Regions from separate parts of the Pseudoduganella sp. R-32 genome, predicted to be linked through region 2. Evidence: predicted binding sites of a transcription regulator. Region 2 holds the regulator's gene; the other holds the start of a gene.
The links. The regulator LexA, encoded in region 2, represses DNA repair genes until DNA is damaged. The targets are predictions, from matches to a motif close to ACTGTATNNNNATACAGT.
Positions count from the first base shown of each region.

Region 1: ACN9MU_RS28310 (DNA topoisomerase IV subunit B) is a predicted target of LexA. The motif match lies at 7,923-7,940, and genes of this name have one in related genera.

Region 1 is NZ_CP183987.1:6,178,884-6,190,109, forward strand. It holds gene kdpD (two-component system sensor histidine kinase KdpD) at 1-1,434, opposite strand, end outside; gene kdpC (potassium-transporting ATPase subunit KdpC) at 1,436-2,020, opposite strand; gene kdpB (potassium-transporting ATPase subunit KdpB) at 2,034-4,130, opposite strand; gene kdpA (potassium-transporting ATPase subunit KdpA) at 4,143-5,924, opposite strand; gene ACN9MU_RS28295 (potassium-transporting ATPase subunit F) at 5,926-6,015, opposite strand; gene ACN9MU_RS28300 (TorF family putative porin) at 6,207-6,917, opposite strand; gene ACN9MU_RS28305 (response regulator) at 7,020-7,835, opposite strand; gene ACN9MU_RS28310 (DNA topoisomerase IV subunit B) at 7,964-9,964, shown strand; gene parC (DNA topoisomerase IV subunit A) at 10,093-11,226, shown strand, end outside.
Region 2 is NZ_CP183987.1:5,332,752-5,343,977, forward strand. It holds gene ACN9MU_RS24330 (GNAT family N-acetyltransferase) at 1-336, opposite strand, end outside; gene ACN9MU_RS24335 (helix-turn-helix domain-containing protein) at 324-884, opposite strand; gene ACN9MU_RS24340 (anion permease) at 956-1,966, opposite strand; gene ACN9MU_RS24345 (DUF47 domain-containing protein) at 1,983-2,609, opposite strand; gene ACN9MU_RS24350 (replicative DNA helicase) at 2,676-4,067, opposite strand; gene rplI (50S ribosomal protein L9) at 4,164-4,616, opposite strand; gene rpsR (30S ribosomal protein S18) at 4,651-4,941, opposite strand; gene priB (primosomal replication protein N) at 4,973-5,266, opposite strand; gene rpsF (30S ribosomal protein S6) at 5,285-5,665, opposite strand; gene ACN9MU_RS24375 (hypothetical protein) at 5,906-6,367, opposite strand; gene lexA (transcriptional repressor LexA) at 6,498-7,187, shown strand; gene ACN9MU_RS24385 (alpha/beta fold hydrolase) at 7,392-8,420, shown strand; gene ACN9MU_RS24390 (hypothetical protein) at 8,526-9,989, shown strand; gene ACN9MU_RS24395 (cystathionine gamma-synthase family protein) at 10,094-11,226, opposite strand, start outside.

The DNA of each region.
Region 1 (11,226 bases), 850 kb from region 2:
ACTGAAGCGTGGCGGCACGAAGAAAAAGTCGAAACACGCCACGCTGACGCAGGTCGCCAGCACGGATGGCCCGCGCCCGTAGCGCACTGCCACCAGCAGCACCACCAAAAGGAACAGCATGGCAATATTGGCCAGGTCGAAGTATGGCAGCAGCGGCGTCGCCAGCATGGCCATGCCGACGCTGGCGAGGCCAGCCACCGCAAAGCCCTTCGCCCGCCGCCTGAAGCGCAGCGCATCTTCGTCGGCGTCGTCCGGCGCGGCGGTGCCGGCTGCGGCTTGCACCGGATGCGCTTCGACCTCGCTGCCGGACACTTCGATCAGGTCGATGTCGGGCGCATGTGCCGCCAGGCTGCGGATATGCGAACGGCGCCATGGCCAGTTGCGGTGCGCCCGCCCCATCGCAATCTTGGACAGGTTGTGGCTGCGCGCGTACGCGGCAGCCGTGGCGGCGATATCGCTGCCGGACAGCACGGCAGTGGTGGCGCCCAGGTCCTGCGCCAGCTTGAGCATTTTCAGGACGCGCTCACGCTCCCCGGCCGGCAGGCGTTGCAAGGCCGGCGTCTCGACGTAGATGGCGTGCCATTGCGTGCCCAGTTGTCCCGCCAGGCGTGCGGCGCTGCGCACCACTTGCTCGCAGCCTGGGCGCGGGCCGATCAGCGCCAGCACCGATGCGCCGGTTTTCCAGATGGTGTCGATCGACTGCTCGACACGATAGGCGCGCACATCGTCTTCGATACGGTCGGCAGTGCGGCGCAGGGCCAGTTCACGCAGCGCGATCAGGTTCCCTTTGCGGAAGAAGTTTTTCGCGGCCCGTTCGGCCTGCTGCGCCTGGTAGACCTTGCCGCCTTTCAGGCGCGTCAACAGTTCGTCGGCCGGGATGTCGACCAGCACCACTTCGTCGGCGGCGTCGAACACGGTATCGGGCACGGTTTCATTGACCTGGATGCCGGTGATGCCGCCCACCACGTCGTTCAGGCTTTCCAGGTGCTGCACGTTGACGGTGCTGAAGACATCAATGCCGGCTTCCAGCAGTTCTTCCACGTCCTGCCAGCGTTTGGGATGGCGCGAGCCCGGCGCGTTGGAGTGCGCCAGTTCGTCGATCAGGACCAGCGGCGGGCGGCGCGCCAGGGCGGCATCGATATCGAACTCGTTCAGGATCTTGCCGCGATAGGCAATTGCCCGAAGCGGCAGTACGTCCAGCCCTTCCAGCAGCGCCGCCGTTTCGCTGCGGCCGTGGGTCTCGATGACGCCGACCAGCACCAGCTGCCCGGCCGCCTGCAACTTGCGGGCGGCCGACAGCATGGCGTAGGTCTTGCCGACGCCGGCCGACGCGCCGAAGTAGATGCGCAGCTTGCCCCGCGCCGCCTTGCGCTCCTGCTGCATTTGCGCCAGCAGCGCGTCGGGATCTGGCCGGTCGTCGTCGAGTGGAATCATATCAGCGAGTATGCGGCGTTTTCTCGTCCAGCGCCAGATTCAACGCCAGGACGTTCACGCGCGGCTCGCCGAAGACGCCCATGACCTTGCCCGACGCATGCTCGGCGATCAGCGCCCGCACCTTGTCCGGTGCGATGCGTCGCTCGTCCGCCACGCGCCGAAGCTGGTATTCAGCAGCGGCCACGCTGATCTCCGGATCGAGCCCGCTTCCCGAGGCCGTGACCAGGTCGACAGGGATTGGCGCCGTGTTGCCCGGATCGGCAGCCTTGAGCGCTTCGATGCGGGAGCGCACAGCATCGGTGAAGGCGGGGTTGAGCGGGCCCTGGTTGGAGCCGCCGGAGCCGTTGGCGTTGTAGGGCATCGGGCCGGTGGCCGACGGGCGGCCCCAGAAATACTTCGCCGAGGTGAATTGCTGGCCAATCAGCTTTGAGCCGACTGGCTTGCCGTCCACTTCCAGGATGGAACCGCCAGCCTGGGCCGGGAAAGCCGCCGAGGCAACGCCTGTGACGGCAAGGGGATAGATCACGCCGCAGGCCAGGGTCAGTGCGCCGAACAACACCAGCGCGGGACGAATAGTCGAAATCATCTTGTTCTCCAGCTTAAACGAAGTTGAACGCTGCCAGCAGCATGTCGATCAATTTGATGCCGATGAACGGCAGGACCAGGCCGCCGGCGCCATACACCAGCAGGTTGCGGCGCAGCAGAGCGGTGGCGCCGATGGCGCGATAGCGCACGCCTTTCAGGGCCAGCGGAATCAGGAACACGATGATCAGCGCGTTGAAGATCACGGCGGACATGATGGCGGAGTTGGGGCTGGCCAGGTGCATGACGTCCAGCGCCTTCAGTTGCGGATAGGTGCCGACGAAGGCTGCGGGGATGATCGCGAAGTATTTGGCAATATCGTTCGAAATCGAGAACGTGGTCAGCGAGCCGCGCGTCATCAGCATCTGCTTGCCGATCTCCACGATCTCCAGCAGTTTGGTCGGATTCGAATCCAGGTCCACCATATTGCCTGCCTCCTTGGCAGCCTGGGTGCCGGAGCTCATGGCCACGGCGACGTCGGCCTGGGCCAGCGCGGGCGCATCGTTGGTGCCGTCGCCGGTCATGGCGACCAGGCGGCCGTCGGACTGGTAGCTGCGGATAAGTTTCAACTTATCCTCAGGCGTCGCCTCGGCCAGGAAGTCGTCGACGCCGGCTTCTGCCGCAATCGCAGCGGCGGTCACCTTGTTGTCGCCGGTGATCATCACGGTCTTGATGCCCATGCGGCGCAGCTCCGCGAAGCGTTCCTTGATGCCGCCCTTGACGATATCCTTGAGTTCCACCACGCCCACCACGCGGCCATTGTCGGCCACCACCAGCGGCGTGCTGCCGCGGCGCGATACATCCTCCACAGTGCGGCCCACTTCGGCAGGCCATTGCTGGCCGGCCGCTTCCACATGCTTGCGCACTGCGTCGGCGGAGCCCTTGCGCACTTCACGTCCCTCCATGTCGACACCGCTCATGCGGGTGTTGGCCGAGAACGGAATGAAGGAGGCATGCAACGGCGACAGTTCGCGTTCGCGGATATTGAACTTCTGCTTGGCCAGCACCACGATGCTGCGGCCTTCCGGCGTTTCATCCGCCAGCGAGGCCAGTTGCGCCACATCGGCCAGTTCGCGCTCGGTGACGCCCGGTGCCGCGAAGAAGGCCGACGCCTGGCGGTTGCCCAGGGTGATGGTGCCGGTCTTGTCCAGCAACAGCACGTCGACATCGCCAGCTGCTTCCACCGCGCGGCCGGAGGTGGCTATCACGTTGGCCTGCATCATTCGGCTCATGCCTGCCACGCCGATGGCCGACAGCAAGCCCCCGATGGTGGTCGGGATCAGGCACACCAGCAGCGCAATCAGCACCGTAATGGTGATCGGCGAACCCGCCTGCGCGGCCGCCACTGAGAACAGCGAGAACGGCAGCAAGGTCGCGGTCACGATCAGGAACACGATGGTCAGCGCCACGAGCAGGATCGTCAGCGCGATCTCGTTCGGCGTCTTCTTGCGCTTGGCGCCTTCCACCATGGCGATCATGCGGTCGAGGAAAGTTTCGCCCGGGTTGGCGGTGACCTGTACCACCAGCCAGTCGGACAGCACGCGGGTGCCGCCGGTAACGGAAGAAAAGTCGCCGCCCGATTCGCGGATGACCGGCGCGGACTCGCCGGTAATGGCGCTTTCGTCCACCGAGGCCACGCCTTCGATCACGGTGCCGTCGATCGGTATGATGTCGCCGGCCTCCACCAGCACGTAGTTACCCTTGCGCAGGTCGGTGGCCGGGCATGGCAACCAGGCGGTGCCATGTTGTGGCGCCGCGAGGCGCTTCGACATCACGCTCTGCTTCAGGCTGCGCAGCGAAGCCGCCTGCGCCTTGCTGCGGCCTTCGGCCAGCGCTTCAGCAAAATTTGCGAACAACACGGTGAACCACAGCCACACGGCTATGGCAAGGATAAAGCCGGAGCTGGCCTCGCCCACGCCGTTCAGCGCCTGGATGTAAAGCAGCGTGGTAATGATGCTGCCGATATAGACGACAAACATCACGGGGCTGCGCAATTGGACCGCGGGACTCAGCTTGCGGAACGCATCGGCGATGGCAAGAACCACCAGTTGCGAATCGAGCAGCTTGAGGCGCTGGCCTGGTTGGGCGAGTGGAATCGCCTGGGATTGCGACATGGTGTGCACTCCTTATTTATACAATTGCAGGTGTTCGATCACCGGGCCAAGCGCCAGCGAAGGAACGTAATTCAACACGCCCACCAGCAGCACCACGGCTACCAGCAGCATTACGAACATCGGGCCATGGGTCGGCATGGTGCCGGCGTTGGCCTGAAGCCGCTGTTTGGAGGCCAGCGAGCCGGCTATCGCCAGCACCGGCACGATCATCGCGAAGCGGCCAAACCACATGGCGACGGCCAGCATGATGTTGTAGAACGGCGTATTGGCGGAAAGCCCGGCGAAGGCGCTGCCGTTATTGTTGGCGGCCGAGCTGAAGGCATATAGGATCTCGGAGAAACCATGCGCGCCCGGATTGGCAACGCCGGCCTTGCCCGCTTCCAGCATGACGGCGATGGCGGTCCCCACCAGCACCAGGGTCGGCGTCACCAGGATGGCGATCGACGTCATTTTCATTTCATACGACTGAATCTTCTTGCCCAGGTATTCCGGGGTGCGGCCGATCATCAGGCCGGCGATGAACACCGCCATGATGGCGAAGACCAGCATGCCGTACAGGCCAGAGCCCACGCCACCGAACACCACTTCCCCCAGCTGCATCAGCAGCATCGGCCCTGCACCGCCCAAGGGCGTGAAGGAATCGTGCATGCCGTTCACGGCGCCGCAGGATGCAGCCGTGGTCACGGTGGCGAACAGGCTTGTGGCGGCGATGCCGAAACGCGTTTCCTTGCCTTCCATATTGCCGCCAGCCTGCAATGACGTGGCTGACTGGTCGACGCCCATTGCTTGCAGTGCCGGTTGCGCGGCCTGCTCCGCAGCGGTGATGCCGGTAGCTGCGACCACGAACATGATGGTCATAGCGCCCAGCACGGCCCAACCCTGGCGGCGATCGCCCACCAGGCGGCCAAAGGTAAAGCACAGCGCGGCGGGGATCAGGAAGATGGCGAGCATCTGTGCGAAGTTGGACAGCGGCGTCGGGTTCTCATACGGGTGCGCCGAGTTGGCGTTGAAGAAGCCGCCGCCATTGGTGCCCAGCATCTTGATCGCTTCCTGCGAAGCGACTGGGCCCATCGCGATGGTTTGCGTGGCCACGCTCTGGGTTTGGGCAGGGGCCTCGGGCGTGGCGCCCGGGACGGTATAAGTCACCGGTTCCACCAGGTTCACTTCCTTATAGGCGGAAAAGTTCTGGATCGATCCCTGGCCGACCAGGAATACTGCAAAGACAAAGGACAAAGGCAGCAATACGTACAGCACGGTGCGGGTCAGGTCGACCCAGAAGTTGCCGATCGACTTTGCCGAGCGCGCGGCGAAACCGCGGATCAGGGCAAAGGCCACGGCAATGCCGGTGGCCGCCGAGAAGAAGTTCTGGCCGGCGAGCGCCAGCATCTGGCTCAAATAGCTCATGGTCTGTTCGCCCGCATAGCCTTGCCAGTTGGTGTTGGCCACAAAGCTGACGGCGGTATTGAAGGAGGAGTCCGGACTGACGCCAGGCAGGCCCTGGGGGTTAAGCGGCAGCCAGGCCTGCAAGCGCTGAACAGCGTAGACAAACAGGGTGCCAACGAGATTGAAGACCAGAAGTGCCTTGGCGTAGGCCTTCCAGCCCATGCCTCGCTGCGCTTCGTCGCCCGGCACGCCAGCGGCACGATACAGCAGCCTTTCGACTGCAGCCAGCCAGCCAAGGCCAGGGATTTTGCTGCCATCGGCCACGCGAGCCAGCAAGGCGCCGAGCGGCCACGCTGCGGCGACCAGGACCAGCAGGAAGACGGCCAGCAGCAGGAAGGATTGGGGGGTCATATTACAGGTCCTCCGCTTTCAGAAGGGCAGCCAGCAGGTAGACCAGCAAGCCGGCCGTGGCGACGGAGCCGATGAGATAAAAGATATTCATTGCTTCCCTCCCAGCTTGTCGCAACCGGCCGCCATGGCGACAACCAGCACGAAAAAGGCGACGATTGCGCCAATAAAAACGATGTCCATCAGGTTCCCCGAAAGGTCTTGTTTGCATGCGAACCAGCTTATCGAGACACGCCTAAATTCGGTGTAAAGACTCGGCAAAGCGGTGTAAACAAGGTGTAAAAATCAGAAGGTCCGGCTGACCGTGAGCTGCAAGGCGCTCTTGCCCAGGAACTTGCCGTTGGCTGGCGAGGCGTAGGCTGCCTTGCCGGCATTGGTGCCGACGGCAGCCAGCTGCACGCTGGCGATGCCCAGGTCTTTGCTCACGCCCAGCTTCCAGTCGCTGTAGTCGGCGACGCCATTGTTTTTCACGCGCTGGTGGCCAGCGTGCAGGTTGATGGTGTAGCCGGCGCCCGCATCGACATTTGCGCCCAGGTCCAGGTAGCCGGAGTTTTTGCTGTCGGCGAAGCCGAACAGGCTGGTCACGGAATGCGAGTATTTCAAGGTCGCCGGGCCGTATCCAAGCTGGCCGTGGATCTCCGTCGTGTCAGGGTTATCGAGGCCTGGGATGCGCCCCTTATAAACATAGGTCAGCACGCCCGCGTCGTAGCTGACATCTGCCGTCAGTTGGCCGCGCTTGCCGCCGTAGATATCCAGCTCCACGCGGCCGGCCCCACCGGCATCGCGCGTCCAGTTGATGGCCGATGCCCAGGCGCCCGCGTACCAGCCTGTCCCCCTGTCGGCAAGATCGGCGCCGGCCTGCAACGCGGGCTGCAGGCGCGATTGCGAGATCCCGCGATAGCGGTAATCGCTGGCCAGCGCAGCGTTGAAGCTCAGATCATTGGCAAAGGCAGGAGCGGACAGCATCGCCGCCGCCAGGAATAACGCGTTCTTCATACATTCGCTTTCGTCAAAAAGAAGGTGACGAAAGCGTATCGATCGGCGCGTAAAAACGGTCTAAATAGAAGGCAGCGACAAATCAACGCCGCATAAAAATACCTACAGCCGCATGAATTTGCGCAGCACCGCCTGCACCTGGTGTTCAGCCAGCGGCTTGTCCAGCATGCCGGCGGCGCCGGCGGCACGTCCGCGCGTCAGGTCGTAGTCGTGGGCCGACTGCACCAGGAAGATCACTTCGGGTTGCGCCTCCAGGCTGCGCAGTTGGGCGCACAGCAGGTAATGGTCAATGATCGGGGCGGCGAAGTCGATCAGTACCACAGCCACCGGCTGCTGGCGGCAATGCGTCAGCGCTGCCACACCGTCCACCGCCCACAGCACCGCAGTGCCGAACTGTTTCAGGGACTGGCCCAGCTGCTCGCTGAAATTGGCGTTGGCATCGACGCACAGCACGGCGCCCTCGCGGCGCGGCTTGCGCATCTTTTCATAGACAGCGGGATCGGTCAGATCGAGGTCGAGCCGCTCGCGGCGCCGACGCTCGGGTACCAGCGAATCGACGGAAGCCGACAGGCCGGCCAGCACGTCGGCGCGGCGCTGGAGCAGGCGGCCCAGTTCCGCATACATGGCGCTCCACTGCACTGGTAGCGGCAGGTTCGGATATGGCAGGAGCACGCCGGTCGCTCCCAGCACCAGCGCCGGCCGGATGTCGCCTGCAGCCAACGATGCGATGGCTGCCAGCGCTTTCAGTTCCGTGCCGTTGGCCAGGTAAATATCAGGGTCCTGCAGGCTGTCTTCGGTCAGGCAGAGATAGGCCGGTCCGTCGGCGGGCGCCTTGGCCAGTCCCAGCGCGAGCGCGCGCTCGGCTTCCTGGGGGAAGCCGACCAGCCTGACTGCGAACGGGCGCCGATCTGTAGTCATAAAACCCATTTTAACGCTGCGATTCCCTTGCGCCACCGGCCGTAGCGGATAGAATGCGCAAGCATGCGATCCGTCAAACCGGAAAATACTGTATATAATCACAGCACTTTGCATTACCAATAACACGTATGGCCACTAAAAAACCAGTTTCCGACTACAGCGAATCATCTATCCGCGTCCTCAAAGGACTGGAACCCGTCAAGCAGCGCCCGGGCATGTACACCCGCACCGAGAACCCGCTGCACATCATCCAGGAGGTGATCGACAATGCCTCGGACGAAGCATTGGGCGGCCATTGCAAAAACATCATCGTGACGCAGAATGCCGACGGTTCCATCACCGTCGAAGACGACGGCCGTGGTATTCCGGTCGGCTTGCATCCTGAAGAAAACGTGCCGACGGTGGAAATCGTCTTTACCCGCCTGCACGCGGGCGGCAAGTTCGACAAGGGCTCGGGCGGCGCTTACGCCTTCTCGGGTGGCTTGCACGGTGTCGGCGTATCCGTCACCAACGCGCTGTCCAAGCGCCTGGAAATTGCAGTGTGGCGTAAAGACGACGCCGGCAACGGTTTCCACCAGATCGCCTTCGAACACGGCGACCTGGTCGAGCCATTGAGCTCCCAGCCGGCGCCGAAGGATGGCAAGAAGTCCGGTACCCGCGTGACCGCCTGGCCGGATGCGAAGTATTTCGATTCGCCGCTGATCTCGCAGGTCGAGCTGCAACGCCTGCTGCGCTCCAAGGCCGTGCTGCTGCCCGGCGTATCGGTCACGCTGAAGAATGCCAAGACCGGCGACGAACAGACCTGGATGTACAAGGACGGCCTGCGCGGCTACCTGAACGAGCAACTGGCGCAAACCACCTCCGGCGGCGAAACCCTGATCCCCCTGTTCGAGGGCGAGCAGTTCGCCACCCCTGATGCGGAAGGCTTTGCCGAAGGCGAAGGCGCGTCCTGGGTGGTGGCATGGACCGAGGAAGGCGCCGTGGTGCGCGAATCCTACGTCAACCTGATTCCGACCCCGAACGGCGGCACCCACGAATCGGGCCTGCGCGAAGGCCTGTTCGGCGCAATGAAGAACTTCGTCGAGCTGCACTCGCTGCTGCCGAAAGGCGTGAAGCTGCTGCCGGAAGACGTGTTTGCCCGCGCTTCCTTCGTGCTGTCGGCCAAGGTGCTGGACCCGCAATTCCAGGGCCAGATCAAGGAGCGCCTGAACTCGCGCGATGCGGTGCGCCTGGTATCGACCTTCTCCAAGCCCGCGCTGGAACTGTGGCTGAACCAGCACATCGACTACGGCAAGAAGCTGGCGGAGCTGGTGATCAAGCAAGCCCAATCGCGCCTGCGCTCCGCGCAGAAGGTCGAGAAGAAGAAGTCGTCAGGCGTGGCTGTATTGCCGGGCAAGCTGACCGATTGCGAATCGGACGAAATGACCCGCACCGAATTGTTCCTGGTCGAGGGCGACTCGGCGGGCGGTTCGGCCAAGATGGGCCGCGACAAGGAGTTCCAGGCCATCCTGCCGCTGCGGGGCAAGGTGCTGAACTCCTGGGAGACTGACCGCGACCGCCTGTACGCCAACAACGAAATCCACGACATCGCGGTGGCGATCGGCGTCGATCCGCACAATCATGGCGATTCGCCTGACCTGTCTGGCCTGCGTTACGGCAAAATCTGCATTCTCTCCGATGCGGACGTCGACGGCTCCCACATCCAGGTGCTGCTGCTTACCCTGTTCTTCCGCCACTTCCCTGCCCTGATCGACAAGGGCCACATCTGCGTGGCGCGTCCGCCGCTGTACCGCGTTGACGCACCGGCGCGCGGCAAGAAGCCGATCCAGAAGCTGTATGCGCTGGACGACGGCGAACTGGTGGCCATTGAAGACAAGCTGCGCAAGGACGGCTTGAAGGAAGGCTCCTGGACCATCTCCCGCTTCAAGGGCCTGGGCGAGATGAACGCCGAGCAGCTGTGGGAAACCACCATGAACCCGGACACCCGCCGCCTGCTGCCGGTGTCGCTGGGCGATTTCGACCACAGCTACTCCTCCTCGCGCTTCAATATGCTGATGGGCAAAGGCGAAGCCGCCGCCCGCCGCGCGTGGATTGAAGAACACGGCAACGAAGTGGAAGCGGATATCTAAAACCGGTAAAGCAGTGTCTGACCCGCGGGGTCAGACACTGGTACGCGACCGGTGCGGGCCTGGTGTCTGACTCCGCGGGTCAGACGGGACGGCCACCCGGCCGAATTACCAGTTAGAAAGTAAAAACTATGACTCAAGCAAATCTCTTTGACGAACCAACCCCGGAACTGCCGCCAAATGGCGGCAGCGGCGGTGATGACGGCGGCGAATCGCTGACCCTTTCGACCTTCGCCGAGCGCGCCTACCTGGATTACGCCATTTCCGTGGTCAAGGGCCGCGCCCTGCCGGACGTGTGCGACGGCCAGAAGCCGGTGCAGCGCCGCATCCTGTACTCGATGAATGAACTGGGCCTGGGCCCGACCGCCAAGCCGCGCAAGTCCGCCACCGTGGTCGGCGACGTGTTGGGTAAATTGCACCCGCACGGCGACCAGTCGGTGTACGACGCGCTGGTGCGCATGGCGCAGGATTTCTCGCTGCGCTATCCGCTGATCGACGGCCAGGGTAACTTCGGCTCGCGCGACGGCGACGGCGCAGCGGCAATGCGATACACCGAAGCCCGCTTGCCCCCGATCTCGCGACTGCTGCTGGACGAAATCGACCAGGGCACCGTGGACTTCATCCCGAACTACGACGGCTCGTACGAAGAACCGGCCCTGCTGCCGGCGCGCCTGCCGATGGTGCTGCTGAACGGCGCCTCCGGTATCGCTGTGGGCCTGGCGACCGAAATCCCTTCGCACAACCTGACCGAGGTGGCGAAAGCTGCCGTGGCGATGATCCGCAATCCGAAGATCAGCCACGCGGAACTGATGGAACTGATCCCGGGCCCGGACTTCCCTGGCGGCGGCCAGTTGATCACTCCGCGCGCGCAACTGGACGACATGTACGCGTCCGGCCGCGGCTCGATGAAGGTACGCGCTCGCTGGAAGATCGAAGAACTGGCGCGCGGCCAGTGGCAGGCAGTTGTATACGAACTTCCCCCAGGTACTTCATCGCAGAAGGTGCTGGAAGAAATCGAAGAGCTGACCAATCCAAAGGTCAAACTGGGCAAGAAAGCCCTATCGCCGGAACAGGTTGCGCTGAAGGGCCTGCTGCTTGGCCAGCTGGACAAGGTGCGCGACGAATCCGGCCGCGAGGCCGCTGTGCGCCTGGTGTTCGAGCCTAAATCGAAGAACCAGAACCAGACCGAGTTCATGCACATGCTGCTGGCGCACACCTCGCTGGAGACTTCAGCGTCGATGAACCTGGTGATGATCGGCGGCGAT
Region 2 (11,226 bases):
ACGCACCAACGCCTGCGCCACGCCTTGGCGGCGGGCGCGCGGGTGCACCAGCATCTTGGACAGTTCTGCGCGGTGGCGGCTGTTCGGCATGGCGGCCAGCACCAGTTGCAGCGTACCGTCGATCCGCCCGTCCGCGCCGCGCACGATGAACAGCCGGCGCTCGCCGCGCCCCACGGCGTCATGCAGGCCAAGCCAGAACGCCCGCGCCTCCTCGCGCGGGCATGGCAGTTCGAATCCTACGCTGGCGCCGGCCAGCACGCAGGCACGCAGCACTTCCGCCAATTGATCGGCGTGCGCCAGCACTCCGGCGCCATCCAGTTGTTCTATGGTTCGCATATCGCAATCAGGTAATGGGCCTGGTCCGGCCCGGGACAGGAAAAACGCGTCGCACCATGCAGGTGGAAGCGCAGGCAATCGCCCGGCTGCAGCCGGTGCAGGCTGCCGTCGATGGTGTAGTCCAGCACCCCCGACAGCATCCACATATGCTGCTCCAGGCCATTCACCGGCGGCTGCGCGTATTCGATCACGGCGCCGGGCGGCAGCCGTCCTTCGATCATCTCCGCCCGGAAGCCGCGCGCCGGCGGCGACACCATGCGGCGCACGAATCCGGTGGCCGGATCGTGCCACTCGGCCTGCTCGGCGCGGCGGATCAACTGCACCGGCGCCTGCTCCACTTCCGCGATCAGGCGCGACATCGGCATGCCGTAAACAGCGCACAGCTTGCCCAGCATTTCCGCCGTCGGGCTGGTTTCGCCGCGCTCCAGGCGCGACAAGGTAGCGCGGCTGATGCCGCTCTGCGCAGCCAGTTCCTCCAGCGACAGCATGCGCTCTTCGCGCAAGCCGGCCAGGCGCCGCACCAGGCGGTCTTCGAATGAATTTCCCATAATTGAGAATATATCCCAATTTTGAGAATTTGTGAGCAAAATAAAAGGGCGCCGCAGCGCCCCTTCGGGAATTACATGATGTGCTTGCCGACCCACCATGCCACCGCCGCCACGAAGGCGGAAGCAGGAATGGTAAAGATCCAGGCCCACACGATATTTCCTGCCACGCCCCAGCGCACGGCCGACATCTTCTGCGCCGAACCCACGCCGACGATCGCGCCGGTGATGGTGTGGGTGGTGGAGACGGGAACGCCCCAGAAGGACGCCATCAGCAGGGTGATCGCACCGCCGGTTTCGGCGCAGAAGCCGCCCACCGGTTTCAGCTTGGTGATCTTCTGGCCCATGGTCTTGACGATACGCCAGCCGCCGAACAGCGTGCCGAACGAGATCGCGCCGTAGCAGGCCACGATGACCCACACCGGCGGCGCCGCGTCGCCGGCAGCCACATGGCCGGAAGCGATCAGCAGCATCCAGATGATGCCCATGGTCTTCTGCGCGTCGTTGCCGCCGTGGCCCAGCGAGTAGCCGGCCGCGGACAGCAGCTGCAGCCGGCGGAACCAGCCGTCAACTTTGCGCGGGGTCGATTTCACAAAGACCCACGACACGATCAGCATGATCAGCGAACCAAGCACGAAGCCCAGCAGCGGCGCCACGACGATGAACACCACGGTCTTGATCAAGCCGCCGGAGATCAGCGCGCCGGTACCGGACTTGGCCACCGCTGCGCCCACCAGGCCGCCGATCAGGGCGTGCGAGGACGAGGATGGAATGCCGTAGTACCAGGTGATCACGTTCCAGACGATCGCCCCTATCAGCGCGCCGAAGATGACGTAATGGTCGATCACCGAGGGTTCGATGGTTCCCTTGCCGATGGTGGTCGCCACTTTCAGGCCGACCACGAATATCGCGATGAAGTTGAAAAAGGCAGCCATCATCACGGCGGTCTGCGGTTTCAGCACGCCGGTGGACACCACCGTGGCGATCGCATTCGCGGCGTCGTGGAAGCCGTTCATGAAGTCGAACACCAGTGCGAGGAAGACCAGTGCCCCCAGCGCCCAGATGCTAATTTCGAGGTTGCTCATGAAATGATCTTTTTAATTATGCGTTTTCGACGATGATGCCTTCGATGATGTTGGCAACATCTTCGCAGCGGTCGGTGACGGTTTCCAGGATCTCGTAGATAGCCTTCATCTTGATCAGGTTGCGCACGTCCGGTTCGTCGCGGAACAGCTTGGACATGGCAGCGCGCATCACGTGGTCGGCGTCCGATTCCAGGCGGTCGATCTCTTCGCAGATGCCGACGATCCGGGACGCATTGTCCATGTTCGACAGCAGGGCCACGGCATCCTTCACCTTTTCGGTGCAGGCCAGGACCAGTTCGGCCAGGCGCTTGGCTTCCGGGGTGACGGAGTGCAGGTCGTACAGCGACACGGTCTGGGCGGCGTCTTCCATCAGGTCCAGGATGTCGTCCATCTTGGTGATCAGCTTGTGGATGTCGTCGCGGTCCAGCGGGGTGATGAAAGTTTTGTGCAGCAGGTCCACCGCCTGGTAGGTGATCTTGTCAGCCTGCTTTTCGATGCTTTCGATGGCGTGGACACGGTTTTCCAGGTCGTCGAAATTGGCCATCAGGCCCAGCATCTCTTTGGCGCCCTTCACGCAAAGTTCGGCATGCTGGTTAAACATGTCAAAGAATTTGCCCTCCGAGGGCATCAAGCGTCCAAACATTTTTGTTCTCCGTTGGTTGATTCGTAGATACTGCAGCATGGCCACCCAGCGTGGCCCGCCTGGTAATCAGTCGCCTTGGTAGATCGACAGGTTACCGGTGTAATTGCCAAACTTGGTGTACGCACCGATCCAGGTCAGGCGCACCGCACCGATTGGACCGTTACGCTGCTTGCCGATAATGATCTCGGCGGTACCTTTATCCGGCGAGTCCGGGTTATAGACTTCGTCGCGATACAGGAAAATGATCACGTCCGCGTCCTGCTCGATAGCGCCGGATTCGCGCAGGTCGGACATAACGGGACGTTTATTGGGACGTTGTTCCAGCGAGCGGTTCAGCTGGGATAGCGCAATGACGGGGCAATGCAGCTCTTTGGCCAGTCCCTTCAGGGAACGCGAGATCTCGGAGATCTCGGCCGAGCGGTTGTCGCCCGGCTGGCTGCCCTGCATCAGTTGCAGGTAGTCGACCACGATCAGGCCCAGCTTGCCGCATTGGCGGGCCAGGCGACGCGCACGGGCGCGCATCTCGATCGGGTTCAGTGCCGGGGTCTCGTCGATGTAGACCTGGGCTTCATTCATTTTCTGGATGGCGTGCGTCAGGCGCGGCCAATCCTCGTCGATCAGTTTGCCGGTACGCAGGCGGTGCTGGTCCAGCAGGCCGACCGAGCCAAGCATACGCATGGCCAGCTGCACGCCGCCCATCTCCATCGAGAACACGGCGACCGGCAGGCCCGCCTCCACCGCCACGTTTTCGGCGATGTTCATGGAAAATGCGGTCTTGCCCATTGATGGCCTGCCAGCAACAACCACCATGTCGCCAGGCTGCAGGCCGGAAGTCATTTTATCCAGGTCGGTCCAGCCGGTCGGCACGCCGGTGATTTCGGAGCTGGAGTCGCGCGAATACAGTTCGTCGATACGCTCCACCACCTGGGTCAGCAGCGGCTGCACCGGCAGCCAACCGGCGGCGCCGCGCGAACCGGCTTCGGCGATGGCGAAAATCTTTGCTTCCGCCTCGTCCAGGATCTGCTTCACGTCCTTGCCCTGCGGGCTGAAGGCGTTGCCCGACACTTCGTCGGCCACGGTAATCAGCTTGCGCAGCACGCCGCGGTCACGCACGATTTCCGCATAGCGGCGGATATTGGCGGCCGAAGGGGTGTTCTGCGCCATGGCGTTCAGGTAGGCCATGCCGCCCACCTCTTCCGCCTTGCCCAGCATGCTGAGGGCCTCGAACACGGTCACCACGTCGGCCGGCTTGCCCGAGTTAATCAGGCGAATCATCTGCTCGAAGATGATGCGGTGGTCGTAGCGGTAGAAGTCTTCCGCATTCATGAAGTCCGCAATACGGTCCCACGCCGCGTTGTCACGCAACAAACCACCGATGACAGATTGCTCTGCCTCGATCGAGTGCGGCGGGATGCGGAGGGAATCGACTTGTGGGTCGGACTGGGGTGCGGCGTTCATGGCGCGCATTATACCTGCTTCGGCAACGCCGTAATAATCCCTGAAAATAAAAAAAGCCGGGCGAACCCGGCTTTCTTGCTGTATTTACGACGCTGATTAAGCAGCTTCGCCAACAACAGCCACGGTCACTTCTGCGACCACGTCGGTGTGCAGGGCAACAGCCACTGGGAACTCGCCGGTGGTTTTCAGAGGACCGGTTGGCAGGCGCACAGCGGACTTTTCCACTGCGAAGCCAGCTTTGGTCAGGGCTTCAGCGATGTCGAAGTTGGTCACGGAACCGAACAGGCGGCCGTCAACGCCGGCTTTCTGCGACACGGTCACGGTCATGCCGTTCAGCTTCTCGCCTTGGGCTTGGGCAGCAGCCAGCTTGGCGGCAGCAGCTTTTTCCAGTTCGGCGCGCTTGGCTTCGAATTCAGCAACAGCAGCAGCGGTAGCGCGGCGTGCCAGTTTCTGAGGGATCAGGAAGTTACGGGCGTAGCCGTCTTTCACTTTCACCACGTCGCCCAGGTTGCCGACGTTAACAACTTTTTCCAGCAGGATGATTTGCATATTAATTCTCCAGGATCTCTGATCTGATCGCTAATTAAGCGTGGTGCAGATCGGTGTATGGCAGCAGGGCCAGGTAGCGGGCGCGCTTGATCGCGGTGTCAACTTGGCGCTGGTAGTGCGCCTTGGTGCCGGTCAGGCGTGCTGGCATGATCTTGCCGTTTTCCTGGATGAAATCTTTCAGGGTGTCTACGTCTTTGTAGTCCACTTGCTCAACGCCAGCGGCGGTGAAGCGGCAGAACTTCTTGCGCTTGAACAGTGGGTTTTGTTGCTTGCGCTTTTCTTTCAGCTTGAGCTTGTTTTTGTCGAACTTTTTACCGAATGCCATTTTAGGCTCCTGTATTTAAAAATTGCGCTGTTTAGACAGCACGAAAATCAATGATGTGAAACACCAGGGTTCTGCTATTGCGGTTCTTCTTGGCCAGGAAACCGGTGAACTCGTACAAGCCTCCAAGGGGCGCCTGACTGAATCGTTTTGACAACTCACCTGCCGCAACGGCAGGGACTTCAAACTCGGTCAGTCGGGCAATGCCTGCCTCTGTCTGCTGCGAACTGTGCTGCAAGCTTGCATTCACAATCGGCAGGCCGGCCGGGGTGTATCGAATCTCATCCCGTTCGGCGATCAGGGCGGTAACCCGGAGCTGGTTGTACAGACCGTCTCCTGTCAGGAATTAGGCCGCTGCAGGAGCTGCTGGGGCTTCGGCGCGATGGCTCTTGGCCGCGTCTTCACGCTGGACCGACTTCATCATCGGGGAAGGAGCGGTTTCCGCTTTCTTCATCTTGACGGTCAGGTGACGCAGCACGGCATCATTGAATTTGAATGCGGTTTCCAGCTCAACCAGGGTCTCGTTGTCGCATTCGATGTTCAGGCAGATGTAGTGTGCCTTGGCCAGTTTCTGGATCGAGTACGCCATTTGACGGCGGCCCCAATCTTCAACACGGTGCACGTTACCGCCGCGCGAGGTCACGCTGGTCTTGTAACGTTCGATCATCGCGGGCACTTGCTCGCTTTGGTCCGGGTGGACGATAAATACGATTTCGTAGTGACGCATTAATAACTCCCTTAAGGACTGTGAATATAGCCCACCCCGGCGTCAAGACGGGTGTGGGAAGAGGTAAGCCCGCAAGCATAGCAGACTTTGCCGGCCGGCTCAAGGTTTACTGATGGCGCGCAAAGCCCCCTGCCCGCTGGGCTGGCATGCCGGGGCATGGACCAGTCGACGCCGCCTGGAAGCTGCGCCCTTGCATTGCTCCGGGTAAGAACCCTGGATGACGCGCTGCTTGCCTGCGGCTTAATCGCCTGAGGCTTCGCCCCTCGCCGCCATGGCAGGCTGCGTCGCCTCAGACGATTGCAAGATCCCGGCGAGGAACCCGAGCCCGGCCGCCAGCCAGACCAGGGAGGCGACCACATCAAACGTCCACACACGATCGGGGAATTTGTACAAGTAAGGCACCACCAGCAGCCCGCGCAGCAGGCAAATCGCAGCAATCGTGCCCTGCGCCATTTGCGCAAATGGCAACCAGCGCAAGCGCCCTGCGCCAGCCAGCGCATACAAGGAGCAGATCAACATCAAGGCCCCTATGACTACCGCGCCAGCCGGCGCGAACCACGTCCCGGCGCGGGCTGATGCAACGACCTTGGGCGGCGCCTGCAGGAAGGCATACCACTCCGGCCCCAGCCAAGGCGCCGCGAAATGAATCACGGCACCGAACAAGGAAATCCCCGCCGCCAGCAAGAAAGCAAACCGTCCCATCCTGCCCTCCAATGGTTGTCGAAACATTATTAAGCCGAATATTTTCTGTCATTGCAACAAATTTGCTTGCAATTCCTTTCATACTGTACAAAAATACAGACTGTCTATATCCACAGTTCACCATAGCGCCATGATCAAGCTCACAGCACGACAAGAACAGATCCTCAACCTGATCAAGGATGCGATCGACAGCACCGGCTTCCCGCCTACCCGCGCCGAAATCGCGGCGGAGCTTGGCTTCAAGTCCGCCAATGCTGCAGAAGAACACTTGAAAGCCCTGCAACGCAAGGGCGCCATCGAAATTACCGCCGGCACCTCGCGCGGCATTCGCCTGACCGGCAACTTCGGCGGCCCGGCGACCGGTGCAGCAGCGCCGCGCCCGGCCGCTCGTGCCAATGTCGAATTCGACGACATGCCAGCCGTCCCGGCCGGCATGCTGGTTTCCCTGCCGCTGATCGGCCGCGTCGCCGCCGGCTCGCCCATCCTGGCCCAGGAAAACCTGGAGACCACCTACAGCGTCGACCCCAAGCTGTTCTCGGCCAAGCCGGACTTCCTGCTGAAGGTGCGCGGTGAATCGATGCGCGACATCGGCATCATGGACGGCGACCTGCTGGCCGTGAAAAAGACCGACAGCGCCCGCAATGGCCAGGTCGTGGTGGCTCGCATCGGCAACGATGTCACCGTCAAGACCTACCGCAAAACCGGCAGCAAGATCGAACTGCTGCCGGAAAATCCGGACTTCAAGGTGATCACAGTGACCGAAGAAGACGACTTCGCCCTGGAAGGCCTGGCCGTTGGCCTGATGCGAACCTGGCACTAAGACCGTCCTGCGCTCGGGGTGCGACGTGCGCCCTGGGCCTTTCTCCCGCGCTGGCCCGGCTGGCGCAATCCCTGCCCCTCCGCTGGCCCGCGCGCCGTTTTAAGCCAGCCTGCGCCCCCATTTCTGCATTCTGTCGCACTCGGGTTCCAAGACAAGGGCCGCTCGAGTTATCCTTCTTGCATCGAAAAAAGGAGAGGAGATCACATGCACGTCCGCCGTATCAGCTCGATCCTGTGCGCCTTGGCGCTGTCCATTTCCACCGCATACGCCGCCGCCCCGCAACAGCAGTTCGCCAACATGGGCGACCTGCAGCTTGAAAACAAAGCCACCATCAACGATTGCTCGATCGGCTACCGTACTTTCGGCACCCTCAACGCTGACAAATCAAACGTCATCCTGTTCACGACCTGGCACACCGGCACCAGCCGCGATGCGGCAGGGATGCTGCAAAGCGGCGCCCTGTTCGATCCGGCGCCATGGTACGTGATCGTGGTCGATGCACTGGGCAATGGCGTATCCTGCTCCCCTTCAAACAGCAAGACCCAACCCGGCCCCTCCTTTCCGCAGTTCTCGGTACGCGACATGGTCGCCAGCCAGCACAAGCTCCTGACCGAAAAACTGGGCATCAAGCACCTTCACGCCGTCATGGGCTACTCGATGGGCGGCATGCAGGCCTTCCAATGGGCCGCCAGCTACCCGGGCTTCATGGACGTAGCCATTCCCATCGCGGGCACACCGCGACTGACATCGTCCGACATGCTGTTCCTGCGCATCGTTGAAAAGTCGGTACTTGACGAGCCAGCCTACGCAGGCGGCCGCTATGCCCAGAACCCGGCGCTGCCAATGTATAACCTGCTGTTCGCAATGAACTTCGACAGCCCGGCGCATCGCAGCGCACGCACCGCGCCGAAGGACTTTGAAAAATTCTTCCGCGAGAGCCAGGCCTCCGATCCTGACGGCACTGACGCCAACAATTCCCTCTGGCAGATCCGCGCTGTACTGGGCCACGATATCGCCCAGGGCGGCAAGCTGGAAGACGCGGCGCCGCGCATCAAGGCGCGACTGGTCCCGATCAATGCAGCCCAAGACCACTTGGTCAACCCTGGGCCGGCAATCGCCTTCTCCAAGCTGCGCAAGGAAGAAGCCACCGTGCTTGACACCGACTGTGGCCACGCAGCGCTGCGCTGCGCCATGCCTGCCATGAAGGCCGTTGTGGAAAAAGCGCTACGCTAAACCTGCAGCCTGTCTAGCCAATCCTGCATTTCGTCGCAGCCACGCTCCCCGGGTGGCTGCGCTCACTTACAGTCACAAAAAGCACACCACAACCGGGGAGATTTGATGTTCAAGCCTTTCTGCATCGCAGCTGCGATGCTGGCGGCGCAATCCGCGTTCGCCTTCGACAACCAGGCCAACCACTACCGCCTCAGCATCGACAAGGATGCCAAACGCGCCCACGTCGAAGCCGACGTCTGGGTCGAGGGCCGCGACCTCGCGCTGTTCAACTGCATGCCGATACCGCAGCTCAAAAACGGCCAAGCCGACCTGATCGAAAAACTGCAAGTGCACGACATGGCCGGCAATGCCGTCGTCCTGAAAGACAAGGGCGAAGGCGAATACGACGTGGACGGCGACCGCCGCCTGCGCCTGTCTTACGACATCCGGCTGGAGCACGACAAATACCAATGGCCGGGCGGGAACGAAGAAGTGTCCTATCACACCGACGAAGGCTTGATGTCGGTCGGCTATCCATTGTTCATCGTCCCCGGCGAGAAAATGCTCGGGCAAACCGAAGTCACATTCGACCTGCCGATAGGATGGAAAGCCAATACGCCTTGGCGCAGCACCGGCAAGCCGGGCACCTTTTTGGTCGAGTCGCGGCGTGAACTGGTGAACAACGCCTTCTTCTTCGGCACGGCTCACGCGGAAACCTTCAAGGCGGGCGGTGTTGAAATGACGCTGGTGATGGGCAAGCAGTACTGGAAGCGTCGCGACGCCTTCATCTCCATGATCGACAAGCAGATGAACAGCTACCAGAAGCTGTATGGCCGCGGACCGGTCGCCGACCGCTTCCTGATCGTGATCAACCAGGGCGATAGCGGCGACGGCGGTGCGTTTGCCGGCTCCTTCAGCCAATACCTGAAAGACGACGGCAGCGAAGTCGCCCGTCCGATCTGGGGCAAGGTAATGGCGCACGAACTGGCCCATTTCTGGGATGGCCACTCGCTGGTGCCGAAGAACGAAAGCGAAGAGTGGTTCAAGGAAGGGGTGAACGACTACGTCACCGTGATCACCATGGCGCGCAACAAGCTGATGGACCGCAGCATGCTGATCCAGCAGCTGGAAAATCTCGCACGCGGCCAGAACGTCGCGCGCAACGTGCAAGGCTTGACCGTCACCGTACGCGAAGCGGTGAAGGACAAGCACCGCAACTGGCTGCTGGTCTACGGCGGCGGCACGATCGCCGGCCTGGCGATGGACGTCGAACTGCGCAAGGCCAGCAAGGGCAAGGTCAGCCTCGACACGCTGCTGAACGAGATGTACAAGGAGTTCGGGCACAAGGGCAAGCAATACGACCAGGCCGATATTGTCCGCATCGGCAAGGCGATCAGCGGCGTCGACCTCGACCCGCTGCTGAACAACATCGTCGCCACCAGCAAGGCGCCGGATCTGAGCCCGCTATTCAAGGAGATCGGCCTGCGCCTTGAGCAGTTCGGCATGCTGGAAACCTACCTGCTGCGCGACCCGGCCGCGACCGCCGAACAAAAGGCCCGCTTTAGCGCCATCTTCGGCGTCCCGTACTAAATAAAAGTCGGGGTCAGGTCTGGCAATCCGCCACGTTTTTCGCCATGCGAAAAACGTGGCGGATTGCCAGACCTGACCCCGACTTTGACCCCGACTTTCGTTTCTTAATCCAATGCGTTCTTGAAGTCGGCGATCAGGTCGGCGGTATCTTCGATGCCGACGGAGACGCGAATCAGGCTCTCGGCGATACCCATCGAAGCGCGGCGTTCGGGGCCCATCTCGTAGAAGATGGTGTGCGAGACCGGGATCACCAGCGTACGCGTGTCGCCGAGGTTGGAAGTCGGGATCGCGAGCTTCAGCTTGTTGAGGTAGTCGAAGCAGTCGATGCCCTCCTTCAGCTCGAAGCTCAGCAACGAGCCGAAGTCCTTGAACAGCTCCGCTGCGATGCCATGCTGCGGGTGCGATTTGAGGCCCGGGTAGTACACGGCTGCCACGCGCTCTTCGGCTTCCAGCATTTCGGCCAAGGCGCGCGCGTTGGCCGACGTGCGGTCCATGCGCAGTGCCAGCGTTTCGGCGCCGACGGCGATATGGTGTGCAGCTTCCGGCGCCAGCGATGCGCCGAAATCGCGCAGCGCCTTGGCGCGGATTTGCACCAGGCCCCACTGCACCGCTGGATTTTTCTTGTAGTTCTCGAAGATATTCGGGAACCTGGTCCAGTCGTAAGCGCCGGTGTCGGTCAGCGCGCCGCCCAGAGCGTTGCCATGGCCGCCGATGGATTTGGTCAGCGCATTCACCACCAGGCCCGCGCCCACGTCCTTCGGCCGGAACAGGTAGGGCGACGTCATCGTGTTGTCGACGATGTACAGGATACCGCGCGCGGCACACAGTTCACCGATGCGTTTGAGGTCGGCGATCTGGGTGCGCGGGTTGGCGATGGTCTCCACGAACACCATGCGGGTTTCGGGTTTCAGCGCGGCTGTCACATTGGCCACGTCGGTGGCGTCGACAAAGTCCACGCCCACGCCCTGCCCCGCCACGGTCTGCCACAGCGAGTTGGTATTCCCGAACAGGAACGACGACGACACGACATGGTCCCCGGCACGCAGCAGCGCCTGGAACACGGCGCCGATGGCGCCCATGCCCGTGGCGAAGCAGATCGTGCCCACGCCCTGCTCCATCTTGCTGACCTTGTCCTCCAGCGCGGCAACCGTCGGGTTGCCCTGGCGGCCGTAGCGGAATCCCGGCTCCTTGCCCTGGAATACCGACGCCAGCTGGCGCGCGTCGGCATAGCCGAACG